Regions from separate parts of the Streptomyces sp. NPDC017676 genome, predicted to be linked through region 3. Evidence: riboswitches for the same ligand, from Rfam matches in the RefSeq annotation. Region 3 holds a riboswitch; each other region holds the start of a gene.
What was found. Region 3 has a riboswitch for cobalamin ahead of ACH4LD_RS20780 (HoxN/HupN/NixA family nickel/cobalt transporter). Riboswitches for the same ligand answer to the same signal wherever they lie in the genome.
Positions count from the first base shown of each region.

Region 1: another riboswitch for cobalamin. It lies ahead of ACH4LD_RS18005 (cobalamin biosynthesis protein); the one in region 3 lies ahead of ACH4LD_RS20780 (HoxN/HupN/NixA family nickel/cobalt transporter).
Region 2: another riboswitch for cobalamin. It lies ahead of ACH4LD_RS27255 (ribonucleoside-diphosphate reductase subunit alpha); the one in region 3 lies ahead of ACH4LD_RS20780 (HoxN/HupN/NixA family nickel/cobalt transporter).

Region 1 covers NZ_JBIRJA010000007.1:380,739-386,154, reverse strand. The annotation lists gene ACH4LD_RS18025 (class II aldolase/adducin family protein) at 1-667, opposite strand, end outside; gene ACH4LD_RS18020 (lysozyme) at 847-1,683, shown strand; gene ACH4LD_RS18015 (inorganic phosphate transporter) at 1,827-3,080, shown strand; gene ACH4LD_RS18010 (hypothetical protein) at 3,115-3,342, shown strand; cobalamin riboswitch at 3,499-3,639, shown strand; gene ACH4LD_RS18005 (cobalamin biosynthesis protein) at 3,743-4,687, shown strand; gene ACH4LD_RS18000 (cobyric acid synthase) at 4,684-5,416, shown strand, end outside.
Region 2 covers NZ_JBIRJA010000013.1:68,223-73,638, reverse strand. The annotation lists gene ACH4LD_RS27265 (ATP-binding protein) at 1-887, opposite strand, end outside; partial or broken gene ACH4LD_RS27260 (GNAT family N-acetyltransferase) at 1,040-1,398, shown strand; cobalamin riboswitch at 1,421-1,576, shown strand; gene ACH4LD_RS27255 (ribonucleoside-diphosphate reductase subunit alpha) at 1,699-4,074, shown strand; gene ACH4LD_RS27250 (ribonucleotide-diphosphate reductase subunit beta) at 4,074-5,087, shown strand; gene ACH4LD_RS27245 (hypothetical protein) at 5,095-5,416, opposite strand, start outside.
Region 3 covers NZ_JBIRJA010000009.1:72,215-77,630, reverse strand. The annotation lists gene thrS (threonine--tRNA ligase) at 1-391, shown strand, start outside; gene ACH4LD_RS20785 (nucleoside hydrolase) at 440-1,402, shown strand; gene ACH4LD_RS20780 (HoxN/HupN/NixA family nickel/cobalt transporter) at 1,405-2,487, opposite strand; cobalamin riboswitch at 2,515-2,697, opposite strand; gene ACH4LD_RS20775 (metalloregulator ArsR/SmtB family transcription factor) at 2,777-3,127, shown strand; gene ACH4LD_RS20770 (glycoside hydrolase family 13 protein) at 3,207-4,865, shown strand; gene ACH4LD_RS20765 (DUF4142 domain-containing protein) at 5,039-5,416, opposite strand, start outside.

The DNA of each region.
Region 1 (5,416 bases), on a different contig from region 3:
GACCCGGCACGCAGGACGCCGTGAGCCACAGGCGGCACATCCACTCCAGTTGGGCGGTGCGGTCGTAGGCCTGGTCGAGGGTGGCGCCGTAGGTGATCGTGCCGTGGTTCCGCAGGAGGCAGCCGGAGCGGCCGGCGAGGGCCCGGAGCATGTTCTCGGCCAGTTCGGCGGTGCCGTAGGTGGCGTAGGGGGCGACGCGGACGGGGCCGCCCAGGGCCACGGTCATGTAGTGGACCGGCGGCAGCTCGGGCACGAGCGTGGAGACCGCGGTCGCGTGCACGGCGTGGGTGTGGACGACGGCGCGGGCGTCGGTGGTGCGGTAGACGGCGAGGTGCATGGGCAGCTCGCTGGTCGGCACGAGCGTGCCGACCACCTGGCGTCCTGTGAGGTCGACGCCGGTGATGTCGTCCGGGGTGAGCCGGTCGTAGGGGACTCCCGAGGGGGTGACCAGGACGAGGTCCCCGACGCGGGCGGAGACGTTGCCGGAGGTGCCGACCACCAGTCCGTCGGCGACGGTCCGGCGTGCCGTCGCGACCAGTTCCGCCCAGAGCCGCGCCTCGTCCGGACGCGCGTCCCCTCGCCGCACGTCCCGTTGCCCGCTGTCCCGTCGCACGTCCTGCCGTCCGCCCTGGTGCCCGTCGTCCGTGTTCCGCAGCGCTTCAGCCATGCCGCGATCCTGCCAGCCGGACCGGCGCGGAGCGGCCGGGCCGGTCGGTGCTGTGCGGAAACGATACGGCCGAACGGGCGGATCTCACGCAGAAACGCCATAAAACGTCACAGACGGGGTGATCAGCGGGCCTTCAATGATCCCTCTTGCCGACTGGACGTCCACCCCGGGGGAGCCGCATGGCCCGTGAACGCACCCTTGTCCGCCGCCGCGCCGGTGTCCTCACGGCGGCCACGGCGGTCCTCGCCCTCGCGACCGCCACGACCGCGTCCGCCGGACCACTGGGGCCGGCCGGCGGGCCGGACACGGCAGCGCCCCCGGCCCCGGGCGCGCTGCCGCTGCTGCCGGGGCTGACGGCGCTGCCGCTCCTGACCGGCACCCCGCCCAGGGGCCATGACGTGTCGTCCCACCAGCGCCGGGTCGACTGGGCCGCCGCCCGGGCGAAGGGCGCGCGGTTCGTCTACGTGAAGGCGACCGAGTCGACGGGCTACCGCAACCCCTACTTCTCCGGGCAGTACTCCGGCGCCCGCGAGGCGGGACTGATCCGGGGCGCGTACCACTTCGCCCGGCCGGACCGGTCCTCCGGCGCCGCGCAGGCCGCGTACTTCGTGCGGCACGGCGGCGACTGGCGGGCGGACGGCTGGACGCTGCCGCCCGCGCTGGACATCGAATACAACCCGTACGACGCGAAGCACAAGTGCTACGGGGTCGGCAAGGCCCGGATGGTCCGCTGGATCCGGTCGTTCAGCGACGAGATCAAGAAGAGGACCGGCCGCCGTCCCGTGATCTACACCACCACCCAGTGGTGGAAGCTGTGCACCGGGAACAGTCACGCCTTCTCCTCCTCGCACGCCCTGTGGATCGCCCGCCACGGCACCTCACGGCCGGGCGCGCTGCCGGGCGGCTGGCGGTACTGGACGTTCTGGCAGCACGCCGCCAAGGGCAGGCTGCCGGGTGACCAGAATCTCTTCAACGGCTCCCTGAGCCGGCTGCGGATCTTCGCGCGCGGCCGGTAGCCAAGGCACGCTTGGGCCGACGACAGGAAGCGGAACCTCACACGCGCGTTACGGACACCCTCACGCCCGCCTCAGTTCATCTTCCGTTCACCCAGGTTGCCTACGTTCGTCCAGCCAATGACCTCGAACGATTGCCTGGGTAAATGGAAAGCTTCTCGCTGATCCTCGCGATTGTGGTGGTAACCGCTCTCGCGTTCGATTTCACGAACGGTTTCCACGACACCGCGAACGCGATGGCCACCACCATCTCCACAGGCGCCCTGAAGCCGAAGATCGCGGTCGCCATGTCCGCCGTCCTCAACCTTGTGGGCGCCTTCCTCTCCGTGGAGGTCGCGAACACGATCTCCAAGGGTCTCGTCGACGAGACCGGCATCCGTCCCGAGGTCATCTTCGCCGCCCTGGTCGGCGCGATCCTCTGGAACCTGCTGACCTGGCTGGTGGGCCTGCCCTCCAGTTCCTCGCACGCCCTGATGGGCGGCCTGGTCGGCGCCACCGTCGCCTCCGCCGGCTTCGGCGCCGTCCACGGTGACGTCCTGGTCACCAAGGTGCTGCTCCCGGCCGTCGCCGCGCCGATCGTCGCGGGCCTCGCCTCCCTGCTGGCCACCCGGTTCTCCTACGGCGTCGGCGGCACCGCCGACGGCGAGGCCACCCGCAAGGGCTACCGCGCCGGCCAGATCGCCTCCGCCGGCCTGGTCTCCCTCGCGCACGGCACCAACGACGCCCAGAAGACGATGGGCATCATCACCCTCGCGCTCGTCGCGGGCGGCTCCATCGCCCCCGGCTCCAACCCTCCCACCTGGGTGATCCTCTCCGCGGGCATGGCCATCGCGCTCGGCACCTACATCGGCGGCTGGCGCATCATCCGCACCATGGGCACGGGTCTGACCGACCTGGAGCCGCGCCAGGGCTTCGCCGCCCAGACCAGCGCCGCGACCGCCATCCTGGCCTCCTCCCACCTCGGCTTCTCCCTCTCCACCACGCACGTCGTCTCCGGCTCGGTGATGGGCGCGGGCCTCGGCCGCAAGGGCGGCGTCGTCCGCTGGTCCACCGCGACCCGCATGTTCGTCGCCTGGGCGCTGACCCTCCCGGCCGCCGCGCTGGTCGGCGCGGGCGCCGAGTCCGTCACCGACCTCGGTGACTGGGGCACCGCCGTCGTCGCCGTCTTCCTGGTCGCCGCGAGCGCCGCCATCTGGAAGATCTCCCGCCGCGAGGTCGTCGACCACACCAACGTGGTCGAGGAGACCGGCGAACCGGCCGGTGTGGTCACCGCCGCCATCGCCGCCGTGACCCCGCCCCCGGCGGGCCTGGTCACCGAGGACCTGACGGCCACCATCCCCGCCCCGGCCACCGAACCCTCCCCCGCCGCCCCGGCCGCCCCGCCGGCCGCCGCGGTCTGACCCCGCGCACACGGTTACTGAAGGAAGCATCCCCATGAAGATCGACTGGGCGGCCCTCGGCTCCGTCTTCGGCGTCAGCCTCGCGTTCACGGTGGGCCTGGTGGTCCTGTTCACCCTCGGCATCAACGGCCTGTCGCGCCGCGAGAAGGCGGCGGCGCAGGGCGGGTCCGCGGCGCTGGCGGTCACCGGCGCGTACGTGTGCTTCGCGGCCTGCGCGGCGGCGGTGGCGTACGGGATCTACCTGATCGTCGTCAAGCCCTGACGGTCCGGAACCCCACATCGGCCCCGCCGGTCCACCGCTCCAGCGGAACCGGCGGGGCCTACGCATGTCCACCGGCCGACTCCCGGCTTCCGTCCGGCGGACCGGCGATGTGGGCCTCAGCACAGTCCGGCGTCCCAGGTCAAAGGCAAGTTGACGGCCGTTCCGGGCGCGTGGTGGACTGCCCAGGCCATGTACGGCGGCAAGAGAGGAAGCCGGTGCGAATCCGGCGCGGTCCCGCCACTGTCACCGGGGAAGAACCCCGGGAGCCAGGAACTCTCACCGCCGATTTCACGTCGAACCAGGGCGCGGACACCCTGAGTGAGGACACATATCGCCATGCTCGGCTGCCGATCGAGGACCCGCACCAGGACCGTTCCTGTCCCCACGGCCGGCTGAGCCGATGGGTGCCGATCGCGCATACGCGTACGGCGCCGCCGCCGGCGTCCTCGGTGACCTGCTCCTCGGCGATCCGCGCCGCGGGCATCCGGTCGCCGTGTTCGGCCGGGCGGCCTGGGCCGTGGAACGCGCCCTGTGGCACGACCACCGTGGCTGGGGCGCCCTGCACACCGCCGTGTGCGCCGGTGGAGCCGTTGCCCTCGGCGCGCTGACCGCACGCGCCGTACGCCCCTGCCGTACCGCTTCCGCCGCGCTGACCGCCGCCGCCACCTGGGCCGTCGTCGGCGGCACCTCGCTCGCCCGGGAGGCCCGCGCCATCGGGCGTGCCCTTGAGGCCGCGGACGTCGAGGCCGCCCGGGACCGGCTGCCGCACCTGTGCGGCCGGGACCCGCAGGCGCTGGACGCCGACGGCATCGCCCGGGCCGTGGTCGAGTCGGTCGCCGAGAACACCTCCGACGCCGTGGTCGGCGCGCTCGTCTGGGGCGCCGTGGCCGGGGTCCCGGGGCTGCTCGGGTTCCGGGCGGTCAACACCCTGGACGCGATGGTGGGTCACAAGTCGCCCCGCCACCGGCGCTACGGCTGGGCCTCCGCCCGCCTGGACGACATCGCCGGCTGGCCGGGGGCCCGGCTGACCGCCGTACTCGCCGCCGTGGCCGGACCCGATCCGCGCGGCGCCGTGCGCGCCTGGCGGGCGGACGCACACAGGCATCCGAGCCCCAACGCCGGGCCCGTGGAGGCCTCCTTCGCGGGCGCCCTCGGCGTGCGCCTGGGCGGCACGCTCTCCTACGGCGGCCGGGTCGAACACCGCCCGGTGCTGAACGGCGCCACCGGACGGCCGGTCCGCGTCACCGACATCGACCGGGCCGTACGGCTCTCGCGCCGCGTCGGCCTGCTCGCGCTCGGCACCACGCTGGCCGCGCGCGCCCTGATGAAAGGACGTGGGAAGTGAACGGTGGTCTCCTCGTCGCCGGCACCACCTCCGACGCGGGCAAGAGCGTCGTGACGGCCGGCATCTGCCGCTGGCTGGTGCGCCAGGGCGTGAAGGTCGCGCCGTTCAAGGCGCAGAACATGTCCCTGAACTCGTTCGTCACGCGCGAGGGCGCGGAGATCGGCCGGGCGCAGGCCATGCAGGCCCAGGCCTGCCGGGTCGAGCCGACCGCGCTGATGAACCCGGTGCTGCTCAAGCCCGGCGGCGAACAGAGCAGCCAGGTGGTGCTGCTGGGCAAGCCGGTGGGCGAGCTCAGCGCGCGCGGGTACCACGGCGGGCGCCAGCAGCGCCTGCTGGGCACGGTGCTGGACTGCCTCGCTCAGTTGCGGGGCACGTATGACGCGGTGATCTGTGAGGGGGCGGGGAGCCCGGCCGAGATCAACCTGCGGCGGACCGACATCGTCAACATGGGGATCGCGCGGAACGCGCGGCTGCCCGTGCTCGTCGTCGGCGACATCGACCGCGGGGGCGTGTTCGCCTCCTTCTTCGGCACCGTCGCCCTGCTCTCACCGGAGGACCAGGAGCTGGTCGCCGGGTTCCTCGTGAACAAGTTCCGGGGCGATGTCGGCCTGCTGGAGCCGGGGCTGGACATGCTCCGGGACCTCACCGGGCGGCGGACGTACGGCGTGCTGCCCTTCCGGCACGGGCTCGGCATCGACGAGGAGGACGGGCTGAGGGTGTCCCTGCGGG
Region 2 (5,416 bases), on a different contig from region 3:
TCGTGGGCGCGCTCGATGGCCCGGCGGATGATGTTGTCCCTGTCCTCCTGGAGGCGCTCGTCGAGGACCGCCTCCTCCAGGCCGTCGGCGATGACGACCACCTTGTCGTCGGCGAGCAGTTGCTGCCAGACCCGGTCGTTCTTGGTGCGTGCCAGGATGCCGCGGGGCGCTTCCTCGGCGAACCGTTCCCTGGCCATGCGCTCGAAGTTGAGATCGGCGCCGGTGGCGTCCCGCAGCCGGATCGGCACGGGAACGGCGTGCTGCCGGGCGAGCAGTTCGGTGAGCCGCACCAGAACGGCCGTCTTGCCCGTGCCCACACCGCCGACGAGCAGATACGGCCTGCGGGTGTCACGCTGCCGCAGCCGTTGGGCGAGGACCCGGACGATCTCCTCGCGGCCCACGATCTCGGCGATGTCGGGGCCGGCGGTGGGCACCAGTCTGCGAGGGTGCTTGCGCGCCTTCGCGAGGTAGCGCCGCTTGGTCCACCAGTACCAGAAGAACAGGAAGAGGGCGGCGGCGATCGAAGCGGAGAGGACCGGACCGACGAAGCGGAGAAGGGCGTCGAAGCCCTGGTTGTTCTTCCGCCACGACTCGAACCCCGTCGTGTGGTGCGAGATCAGGATGTACACGCCCTCGCCGACCCACGCGAGGACGGTGAGCGCGGCAAGGGCCCAGACAACCCGGTTCACGTTGGTGTACGAGGCCCATCTGCGCCAGTTCCGGGGGCGGGTGGTGTCGAGGCGGGCCTCCGACCTGATGGTCAGATGGTGCCAGTAGGCCAGGAGGAATCGTCTGACCCGGCGCCACGCCCGTCTCGCGTACAGCGTCGCCATCGGCGCGTTGCGTGGCCGCTCCTTGCCTGGTGGGTGACGGACGATGCGCGTCATGGTGCGTTCTCCTTCCGAGACCAGCTTTCGGCACGGAGGACCCCACGAAGCACCTACTTCCATGAAAACATGGGCATTCCGCCCCGCAACCCGGCAGGCGCCCCGTCGGATTCCGAGGGATCCTCGCCGTGTCCCCCGGGCGGACTCGGTGGGCCGGCGCCGCGGAGGTCCTCGCGGCCGTTCGTGACGGCGTCCTCCTGGTGGGGCACCTTCGTCCGCGCCGGTGGCCCCATGACCGACATCGCGGGCCCGGGAGAGGCAGAGATCCGGCTGCTCGCGGTCACCCCGGCGGCCCGGGGCCAGGTGCCGGCGAGGCCGCTGGTGCGGGCCCGCGTCGAGCGCGCGGGCCACCGCGGGCCGGGTGCGCGTGGTCCTCCCCACCCGGCGGACCACGCACACCGCCCACCGCATCCACGCCCGCCTCGGTTTCGTCCGCGCCCCCGAGCGGGACCGGCATCCCCTCCCGGGCCGGGACGACATCGCACTCCTCGCGTACGAGTTGACCCTCTGAGGCCGGGTCGACACTACATCTGGGGGTGCCATGGCAGCCCGGCACTAGATGTATGCTCTGTCTCGCTGTCGTCGCAGGGGAATCCGGTGCGAATCCGGAACTGTCCCGCAACGGTGTACTCGCGTGCCCCCGCACGCGGTGTCGAGTCCGAAGACCTGCCGGCGGTGCACCCGGCCGCCCAGGCCCGGGTGGTTCTGACGTCCGGGCCTCGTGGAGTGGGCCGGTGGACGCGACGCCGTGCGCGCTCGTGGCTGCCCCTGCCTTCCGCCAGGCCCCGTGCCGAGCGAGGGAGAGCCCCACGTGACCATCGCGCCAGCCGACCCGGCTTCAGTCAGCGAGCTGGAGACCGACGGTCCCGGTGCCGCGCTGCTGCGGACCCTGACCGAGCTGACCGCCGACCTGCCTGACGCCGACCCGGGGCGGGTCGCCGCCGCCGCGCTGCGCGGCCGGTCCGCTCGGGCCGACGAGGCGGAGCTGCGGGAGCTGGCCACGGAGGCTGCCGCCGGGCTCATCTCCGAGGACCCCGCCTACTCCAGGCTGGCCGCCCGGCTGCTGACCCTGGCCATCCGGGACGAGGCCGCCTCGCAGGGCGTGACGTCCTTCACCGGGTCCGTCGCGGTCGGCCACCGCGAGGGCCTGATCGCCGACCGCACCGCCGAGTTCGTGCGACTGCACGCCGAGCGCCTCGACGCGCTGGTCGACCGCACGGCCGACGACCGGTTCGGCTACTTCGGCCTGCGCACCCTGCACAGCCGCTACCTGCTGCGCCACCCGGTCACCCGCAAGGTCGTGGAGACGCCCCAGGACTTCCTGCTGCGCGTGGCGAGCGGACTGGCGGAGGACGACACGCCCCGCTCCGTGGACGAAGTCGCGGCCCTGTACGGGCTGATGAGCCGCCTGGACTACCTGCCGTCCTCCCCCACCCTCTTCAACTCCGGTACGCGGCACCCACAGATGTCGTCCTGCTACCTGCTCGACTCGCCCCTGGACGAGCTGGACTCCATCTACGACCGCTATCACCAGGTCGCCCGGCTGTCGAAGCACGCCGGCGGCATCGGCCTGTCCTACTCCCGCATCCGCTCGCGCGGTTCGCTGATCCGGGGCACGAACGGGCACTCCAACGGGATCGTGCCGTTCCTGAAGACCCTGGACGCCTCCGTGGCCGCGGTGAACCAGGGCGGCCGGCGCAAGGGCGCGGCAGCGGTCTACCTGGAGACCTGGCACTCCGACATCGAGGAGTTCCTGGAGCTGCGGGACAACACCGGTGAGGACGCCCGCCGCACCCACAACCTCAACCTCGCGCACTGGATCCCGGACGAGTTCATGCGCCGGGTCAACGCCGACGAACAGTGGTCGCTGTTCTCCCCCGCCGACGTCCCCGAGCTGGTCGACCTGTGGGGCGAGGAGTTCGACACCGCCTACCGCAGGGCCGAGGCGGCGGGCCTGGCGAAGAAGACCATCGCGGCCCGCGACCTGTACGGCCGCATGATGCGCACCCTCGCCCAGACCGGCAACGGCTGGATGACCTTCAAGGACGCCGCCAACCGCACCGCCAACCAGACCGCCGAACCCGGCAACGTCATCCACTCCTCCAACCTCTGCACCGAAATCCTCGAAGTCACCAACGACGGCGAGACCGCCGTCTGCAACCTGGGCTCGGTCAACCTCGGCGCCTTCGTGGATGCGGCGACCGGTGACATCGACTGGGAACGGCTGGACGAGACCGTCCGCACGGCCGTCACCTTCCTGGACCGCGTGGTCGACATCAACTTCTACCCCACCGAGCAGGCGGGCCGCTCCAACGCCAAGTGGCGCCCGGTCGGCCTGGGCGCGATGGGCCTGCAGGACGTCTTCTTCGCACTGCGCCTGCCCTTCGACTCCCCCGAGGCCAAGGCCCTCTCCACGCGGATCGCCGAGCGGATCATGCTCGCCGCCTACGAGACCTCCGCCGACCTCGCCGAGCGCAACGGCCCCCTGCCCGCCTGGGAGAAGACCCGCACCGCCCGGGGCGTCCTCCACCCCGACCACTACGACGTCGAGCTGTCCTGGCCCGAGCGCTGGAACGCTCTCCGCGAGCGGATCGCACAGACGGGCATGCGCAACGCGCTGCTCCTCGCGATCGCGCCGACGGCCACGATCGCGTCGATCGCTGGGGTGTACGAGTGCATCGAGCCGCAGGTCTCCAACCTGTTCAAGCGCGAGACGCTCTCGGGTGAGTTCCTCCAGGTCAACTCCTACCTCGTGCAGGACCTGAAGAACCTCGGTGTCTGGGACGCCCGCACCCGCGAAGCCCTGCGCGACTCCAACGGCTCCATCCAGGACTTCCCCTGGATCCCCGAGGACGTCCGCGCCCTGTACCGCACGGCCTGGGAGATCCCCCAGCGCGGCCTGATCGACATGGCCGCAGCCCGCACCCCCTTCCTCGACCAGGCGCAGTCCCTCAACCTCTTCATGGAGACGCCGACGATCGGCAAGCTCTCCTCGATGTACGCCTACGCCTGGAAGTCCGGCCTGAAGACGACGTACTACCTGCGCTCCCGCCCGGCGACGCGCATCGCCCGCGCCGCCCAGGGCCAGGCGCAGGCCGCCAAGCCCATCCCCGTGCAGCAGGCCGCCGACCCCGACGCGATCGCCTGCTCCCTGGAAAACCCCGAGTCCTGCGAGGCCTGCCAGTAATGACCACCCGAAACCAGAACCTGCTCGACCCGGGCTTCGAACTGACGCTCCGCCCGATGCGCTACCCCGACTTCTACGAGCGTTACCGGGACGCCATCAAGAACACCTGGACCGTGGAGGAGGTGGACCTCCACTCGGACGTCGCCGACCTCGCGAAGCTGACGCCCGAAGAACAGCACCTCATCGGCCGGCTGGTGGCGTTCTTCGCGACGGGCGACTCGATCGTCGCGAACAACCTGGTGCTGACGCTGTACAAGCACATCAACTCGCCGGAGGCGCGGCTCTACCTGTCGCGGCAGCTGTTCGAGGAGGCCGTCCACGTCCAGTTCTACCTGACCCTCCTGGACACCTACCTCCCCGACCCCGACGACCGCGCCGCCGCCTTCGCCGCCGTGGAGAACATCCCCTCCATCCGCGAGAAGGCCGAGTTCTGCTTCAAGTGGATCAACGAGGTCGAGAAGATCGACCGCCTGGAGACCCAAGCGGACCGCCGCCGCTTCCTGCTCAACCTCATCTGCTTCGCCGCCTGCATCGAAGGACTCTTCTTCTACGGCGCCTTCGCCTACGTCTACTGGTTCCGCAGCCGCGGCCTGCTGCACGGTCTCGCCACCGGCACCAACTGGGTCTTCCGCGACGAGACCATGCACATGAGCTTCGCGTTCGACGTCGTCGACACCGTCCGCAAGGAAGAACCCGACCTCTTCGACGACCAGCTCCGGCAACAGGTCACCGACATGCTGCGGGAAGCCGTCGAAGCCGAGCTCCAGTTCGCCCGCGACCTGTGCGGCGACGGCCTGCCCGGCATGAACACCGACTCCATGCGGCAGTACCTCGAATGCGTCGCCGACCAGCGCCTCACCCGCCTCGGCTTCGCCCCCCTCTACGGCTCCGAGAACCCCTTCTCCTTCATGGAACTCCAGGGCGTCCAGGAACTCACCAACTTCTTCGAACGCCGCCCCTCGGCCTACCAGGTCGCGGTGGAGGGCACCGTCGACCTGGACGAGGACTTCTGACCGGCCGTTACTTCAGCTTCACCGCGTCCCCGGCCGACACGACCCGCGCGGTCGTCGTCGTGCCGGGGAAGTACCAGCGCCAGCTCCCCGCCGCGGTGGCGGTGACCTTGGTGCTGAGCTTTCCGGCGTCGCCCGTGCGCACGGTCTTCACCGTGCGGTACTGGGCGGCGCCGACCGCCTTGAACTGGAGCTTGACGTCCTGCCCGGTGAACCCGTGGTACTTCAGGTCCTCCCAGTTCGCCCGGGACAGCTTGCCGGTGACGGTCAGCTTGGCACCCTTGGCGACGGGCTCGGGCGAGGCGTCCGTGGTCAGCCGCGAGGCCCGCTTC
Region 3 (5,416 bases):
CCGCAGCGTCATCGGCAGCGTGGAGCGGGCCGTGGCCCACCTCGTCGAGACCCACCGCGGCGCGTTCCCGGCCTGGTTGGCCCCGGTCCAGCTGACCGTGCTGCCGGTGGCCGAGGAGCAGACCGGACCGGCGGCGGCACTGGTCCGCGAGGCGACCGCCCTGGGCCTGCGCGCCGAACTGGCCGGGCCCGGGGAGGGCACCCTGGGCGCCCGCGTCCGCGCGGCCCGGCTGGTGCCGTACCTGGCGGTGATCGGTACCCGGGAGGCGGAGGCCGGGCTGGCCGCCGTACGCCTGCGGGACGGCCGCCGTCCCGGTCCCCTGCCCACCGCCGAACTCCTGCGGCGCGTCGCCGCACGGGTGGCGGGGCGGGGGACCCGGCTCTGGGACTGATCCCGGGCCGGGACTGATCTAAGGTCGGCACGACGGAAGGAGTCCGCCGTGGACGGTCAGCCCATCCCCGTGATCATCGACTGCGACACCGGCGTCGACGACGCCCTGGCCCTGCTGTTCGCCGTGCGCCACCCGGGACTCGACCTCCGGGCGGTGACCTGCGTGGCCGGGAACACCGACGTGGACGGGGTGGTCCGCAACACCCTCACCGTGCTGGAGCAGGCGGGCGCCCCCGCCATCCCGGTGGCCCGGGGCGCCGAGCGCCCGCTGCTGGAGCCGGCCCGCCCGGCCCCGGTGCACGGCGCCGACGGCATGGGCGACCTGGGCCTGCCCGCGCCCACCCGGGTCCCGGTGGACATCGACGCCGTCACCCTCCTGCGCCGGGAGATCCTGGCCTCCCCGCGCCCGGTGACGCTGATCCCGACCGCCCCGCTCACCAACATCGCCCTGCTGCTGCGCACCCACCCCGAGGTGACCCGGAACATCGAGCGGATCGTGTTCATGGGCGGGGCGGTGGCGACCGGGAACGCCACGCCCGTCGCGGAGTTCAACGTCTGGCACGACCCCGAGGCGGCGGCGGTCCTGCTGACCGCCGGGGTGCCGATCACGATGTACGGCCTGGACGTCTTCCAGCAGGTCGTCGTGGACAGCGCTGAGGTCCACCGGCTGCGCGCCAGCAGCGAGCCCGGCACCCGGCTGGCCGGTGAGCTGCTCGCCCACCGGCCGGCCCACCAGGGCGAGCCGCCTCAGGCGGAGGAGGCGGGCGGCCTCGGCGACGCGGGCGCGGTGTGCGCGGTCGCCGATCCGCAGGGCATCACCACCAGCCTGCTCCCGGTCGAGGTCTCCCTCGCCCCCGGCCCCACCCGGGGCCAGACCGTCGTCGACCGTCGCACCCGCCTCGGCGAGTCCGAGATCTACGAGGGCGGCCACGAACGCGCCCTGATCGACGTGGCGTTGGAGGTGAACGCCGACCGGTACGTGAAGCTGTACCTGGAGACGGTCGCGCGCTAGGGCTACTCGGCGGCGGACGGGGAGACCGCCCAGCGCTCCTCCACCCGGGCGACCTTCCAGTACGCCAGCGCCGCCGCCCACACCAGCACGAACAGGCCGACGATGAGGTAGCCGACGTTGTCCAGGTCGAGGCCGGCGATCCAGCCGGTGACGTCGTCGTGCAGGCCGAACTTCTCGTGCAGGACGCCGACCAGCTCGATGGTGCCGATGAAGAAGGCGACCGCGATGGACAGGCCGGTGATGGCGAGGTTGTAGAAGACCTTGCGGACCGGGTTGGAGAACGCCCACTGGTAGGCGAAGTTCATGAACGTGCCGTCGAGGGTGTCGAACAGGCTCATCCCGGCGGCGAAGAGCAGGGGCAGGCAGAGGATCGCGTACCAGGGCAGTCCCGCCGCCGCGCCCGAGCCCGCCATCACCATCAGCGTCACCTCGGTGGCCGTGTCGAAGCCCAGGCCGAAGAGGAAGCCGAGCGGGTACATCTGCCCCGGCCGGGAGACGGACTTCGTCAGCCGGCCGAGGACCCGGTTCATGAACCCCCGCGAGTCCAGGTGCGCTTCCAGCTCCTTCTCGTCGAACGCGCCGGCGCGCATCGCCCGGAAGACCTTCAGGATGCCCAGCAGGGCGACCAGGTTCAGCGCGGCGATGAGGTACAGGAACGTGCCGGAGACCGTCGTACCGAGGAAGCCGAGCACCTGGTGGGTGGTGGAGCCCTCGTTCATGACCTTCCCGGCCAGCGAGGTGCCGCCCGCGATCAGCAGCGCCAGCAGCACCACCACGCTGGAGTGGCCCAGCGCGAACCAGAACCCCACCGACACCGGCCGCTTGCCGTCGGCCATCAGCTTGCGGGTGGTGTTGTCGATCGCCGCGATGTGGTCGGCGTCGAAGGCGTGCCGCATGCCGAGCGTGTAGGCGGTGATGCCCAGCCCGACCCCGAAGACATCGGTCCCCACCTTGTAGTGCTCGGGCGCGACGAGGACGTAGAGGATCCCGAACGCGACGACGTGCAGGGCGACGATCACCGCCAGCAGTCCCACCGTCTTGACGGTGTCCTCGCGTCGCCAGCGGAAAGAAACGGCATCGGCCATGGGTTCACGCTCCAGCACCTCGTGGATCACTTCGTGAGCTGCCGTGGCCGGTCTCCTGGCTTACGGGTCGTACGTCCGCCGTTCCTGCCTTCCCGGTCTGCGACCAGTGGCCCGGCGGTGCCGGACGGAACGGGAACTCCCCGATCACAGTGGCGAGGGCCGCGTCGACCTTCCATCGACTTCCCGAACACCACGGCCCGCCCACCGTAGAGGGGTACGCGGTTTCCTGCATAGCTGCGTATCTGCGCAGGTATCGAAGATCACAGTGAGGGCCTGCCAGACTGGCCCCATGCATCTCGTGCCTGCCGACCGAGCCGACCGTCGTTCCATCGACGGGCACCGGGTGTGCGAGGCGATCGCCGCCATCGGTGAGGCGGGGCGCCTGCGCACCTGGGCCGACCGTTTCTCGCTGCTCGCCGACGCCAACCGGCTGGCGCTGCTGGTCGCGCTGCACCGGACCGGGCCGCTCGCCGTGTCGGACCTCGCCATCGCCACGGGGATGAACGACCCCGCCGTCTCCCAGGCCCTGCGGCTGCTGCGGGCGGCCGGGGTCGTGGCGGGGGAGAAGGAGGGGCGCGTGGTGCGGTACCGGGTGGTGGACGCGGACGTCCGGGGGCTGTTGGAGCACTGCGTGGGCTGAACGGCCCGCGCAAGGTTCCCTTTCCGGGCAATGTGGACAGATACAGATTCCGTACTGTCGTCCGTCCCTGGGAGCCCGTATGGCCAACCTCTCGCCGGACCTCTCGTCCAGGAACCCCGACTGGTGGCGGCAGGCCGTCGTCTACCAGGTCTATCCGCGCAGCTTCGCCGACGCCGACGGTGACGGTCTCGGCGACCTGCGGGGCATCACCGAGCGGCTGGGCCATCTCGCCGGCCTCGGCGTGGACGCCCTGTGGCTGAGCCCCTTCTACCCCTCCGAACTCGCCGACGGCGGCTACGACGTCATCGACCCGCGCGGGGTCGACGAGCGCCTCGGCACCCTGGACGACTTCGACGCCCTGGTGGGTGAGGCCCACCGGCTCGGGCTCAAGGTCGTCGTGGACATCGTCCCCAACCACACCTCCCACCTGCACCGCTGGTTCCAGGAGGCGCTGCGCGCCGGGCCCGGCTCCGCCGCCCGGGAACGGTACGTCTTCCGGCCGGGACGCGGTGCGCACGGGGAACTGCCGCCCACCGACTGGCAGTCGGTGTTCGGCGGCAGCGCCTGGCGGCGGGTGCCCGACGGGGAGTGGTACCTGCACCTGTTCGCCCCCGAACAGCCCGACCTCAACTGGGACGACGAGGAGGTCCGCGCCGACTTCCGCACCACCCTGCGGTTCTGGTCCGACCGGGGCGTGGACGGCTTCCGCGTGGACGTCGCCCACGGCCTGGCCAAGGACCTCACCGATCCGCTGCGGGACATCGGCGGCATCGGCGCGACCGGCGAGCAGGCCCTGCCGCTGGTGCCGCCGGGCAGTCACCCGTACTGGGACCGGGACGAGGTCCACGAGATCTACCGCGACTGGCGCAAGATCTTCGACGCCTACAGCCCGCCGCGCACCGCCGTCGCCGAGGCCTGGGTGCCCGGCGCCCGCCGCGCCCTGTACGCCCGCCCGGACGAACTCGGCCAGGCCTTCAACTTCGAGTACCTGGAGGCGCGCTGGGACGCCGAGGAGCTGCGGGACGTCATCGCCGCCTCGCTGGTCACGGCCCGGGCCGCCGGGGCCTCCGCGACCTGGGTGCTGTCCAACCACGACGTCGTACGCCACGCCTCCCGGCTCGTGCTGCCGGCCGGCACGGACCCGGCCGCCTGGCTGCTGTCCGGCGGCACCGCGCCCGCGATCGACACGGCGGCCGGACTGCGCCGGGCCCGGGCGGCGACCCTGCTGATGCTGGCGCTGCCCGGTTCGGCGTACCTCTACCAGGGGGAGGAACTCGGCCTGCCCGAGGTCGCCGACCTGCCCACCGAGGTGCTCCAGGACCCGATCTGGGAGCAGACCGGCCATGTCCGCAAGGGCCGCGACGGCTGCCGGGTGCCGCTGCCGTGGACGACGACCGGACCGTCGTACGGCTTCGGGCCCGGGCCCGGCTGGCTGCCGCAGCCGGCGACGTTCGCGGCCTACGCCGTGGAGGCGCAGGCCGGCACCGAGGGCTCCACGCTGGAGCTGTACCGCTCGGCCCTGCGGCTGCGCCGCAAGCTCCTCCAGGGCGAGACGCTGACCTGGACGCCGGACGCGCCCGCGGACGTCCTGGACTTCGGCCGCACCGAGACCTGGCGGAACGTCACCAACCTCGGCACCGAGCCGGTACCGCTGCCGCCGGGCGAGGTCCTGCTGAGCAGCGCCCCGCTGCCGGAGGGCAGGGTCCTGCCGCCGGACACCACGGTGTGGCTGGCCTAGGCCCTGTCGTCGAACTCCCGTCTGCCGCGCGACGCCATGCACGCACTCTCGCCGCACCGGCCCCAGACCCGAGTACGCCCGGTACGAGGGCCTGTGGCCGGCACGGCGAGAGCACGCACCTGACGCCGCACGGCCCGCCCTCCGGGCGGACGACGGGAGTTTGACGACAGGACCTAGCCGGCCGACGGAGCGGGGCTGGGGGTGAGGCCGCCGCCCGTGCCGGGACCGCCCGCGCCGCCGCCGCCCGCGCCGCCGCCGAGGCCGCCGAGGTCCAGCGGGGTGGACGTGGCGGTCGGCGGCGGGGTGAGCACCACCTCCGGCTGGCCCGCCGGCGGGGCCGGGGGCGTCAGGTCGGAGGAGGGCAGCTTCGGCGGGGTGGTCTGGTTGAAGATGGTCTGGTCGAAGTCGACCAGACCGGTCTTCTCCATCACCGTGATGTGGTCCAGAACGGTGTCGTTGGCCTGGTCGGCGAGGGCCCGCACCAGCGAGTTCTTGGTGGTGGAGCGGATCTTCGCGATCGTGTTGAAGATGGAGCCGTGCGTCATCCGCAG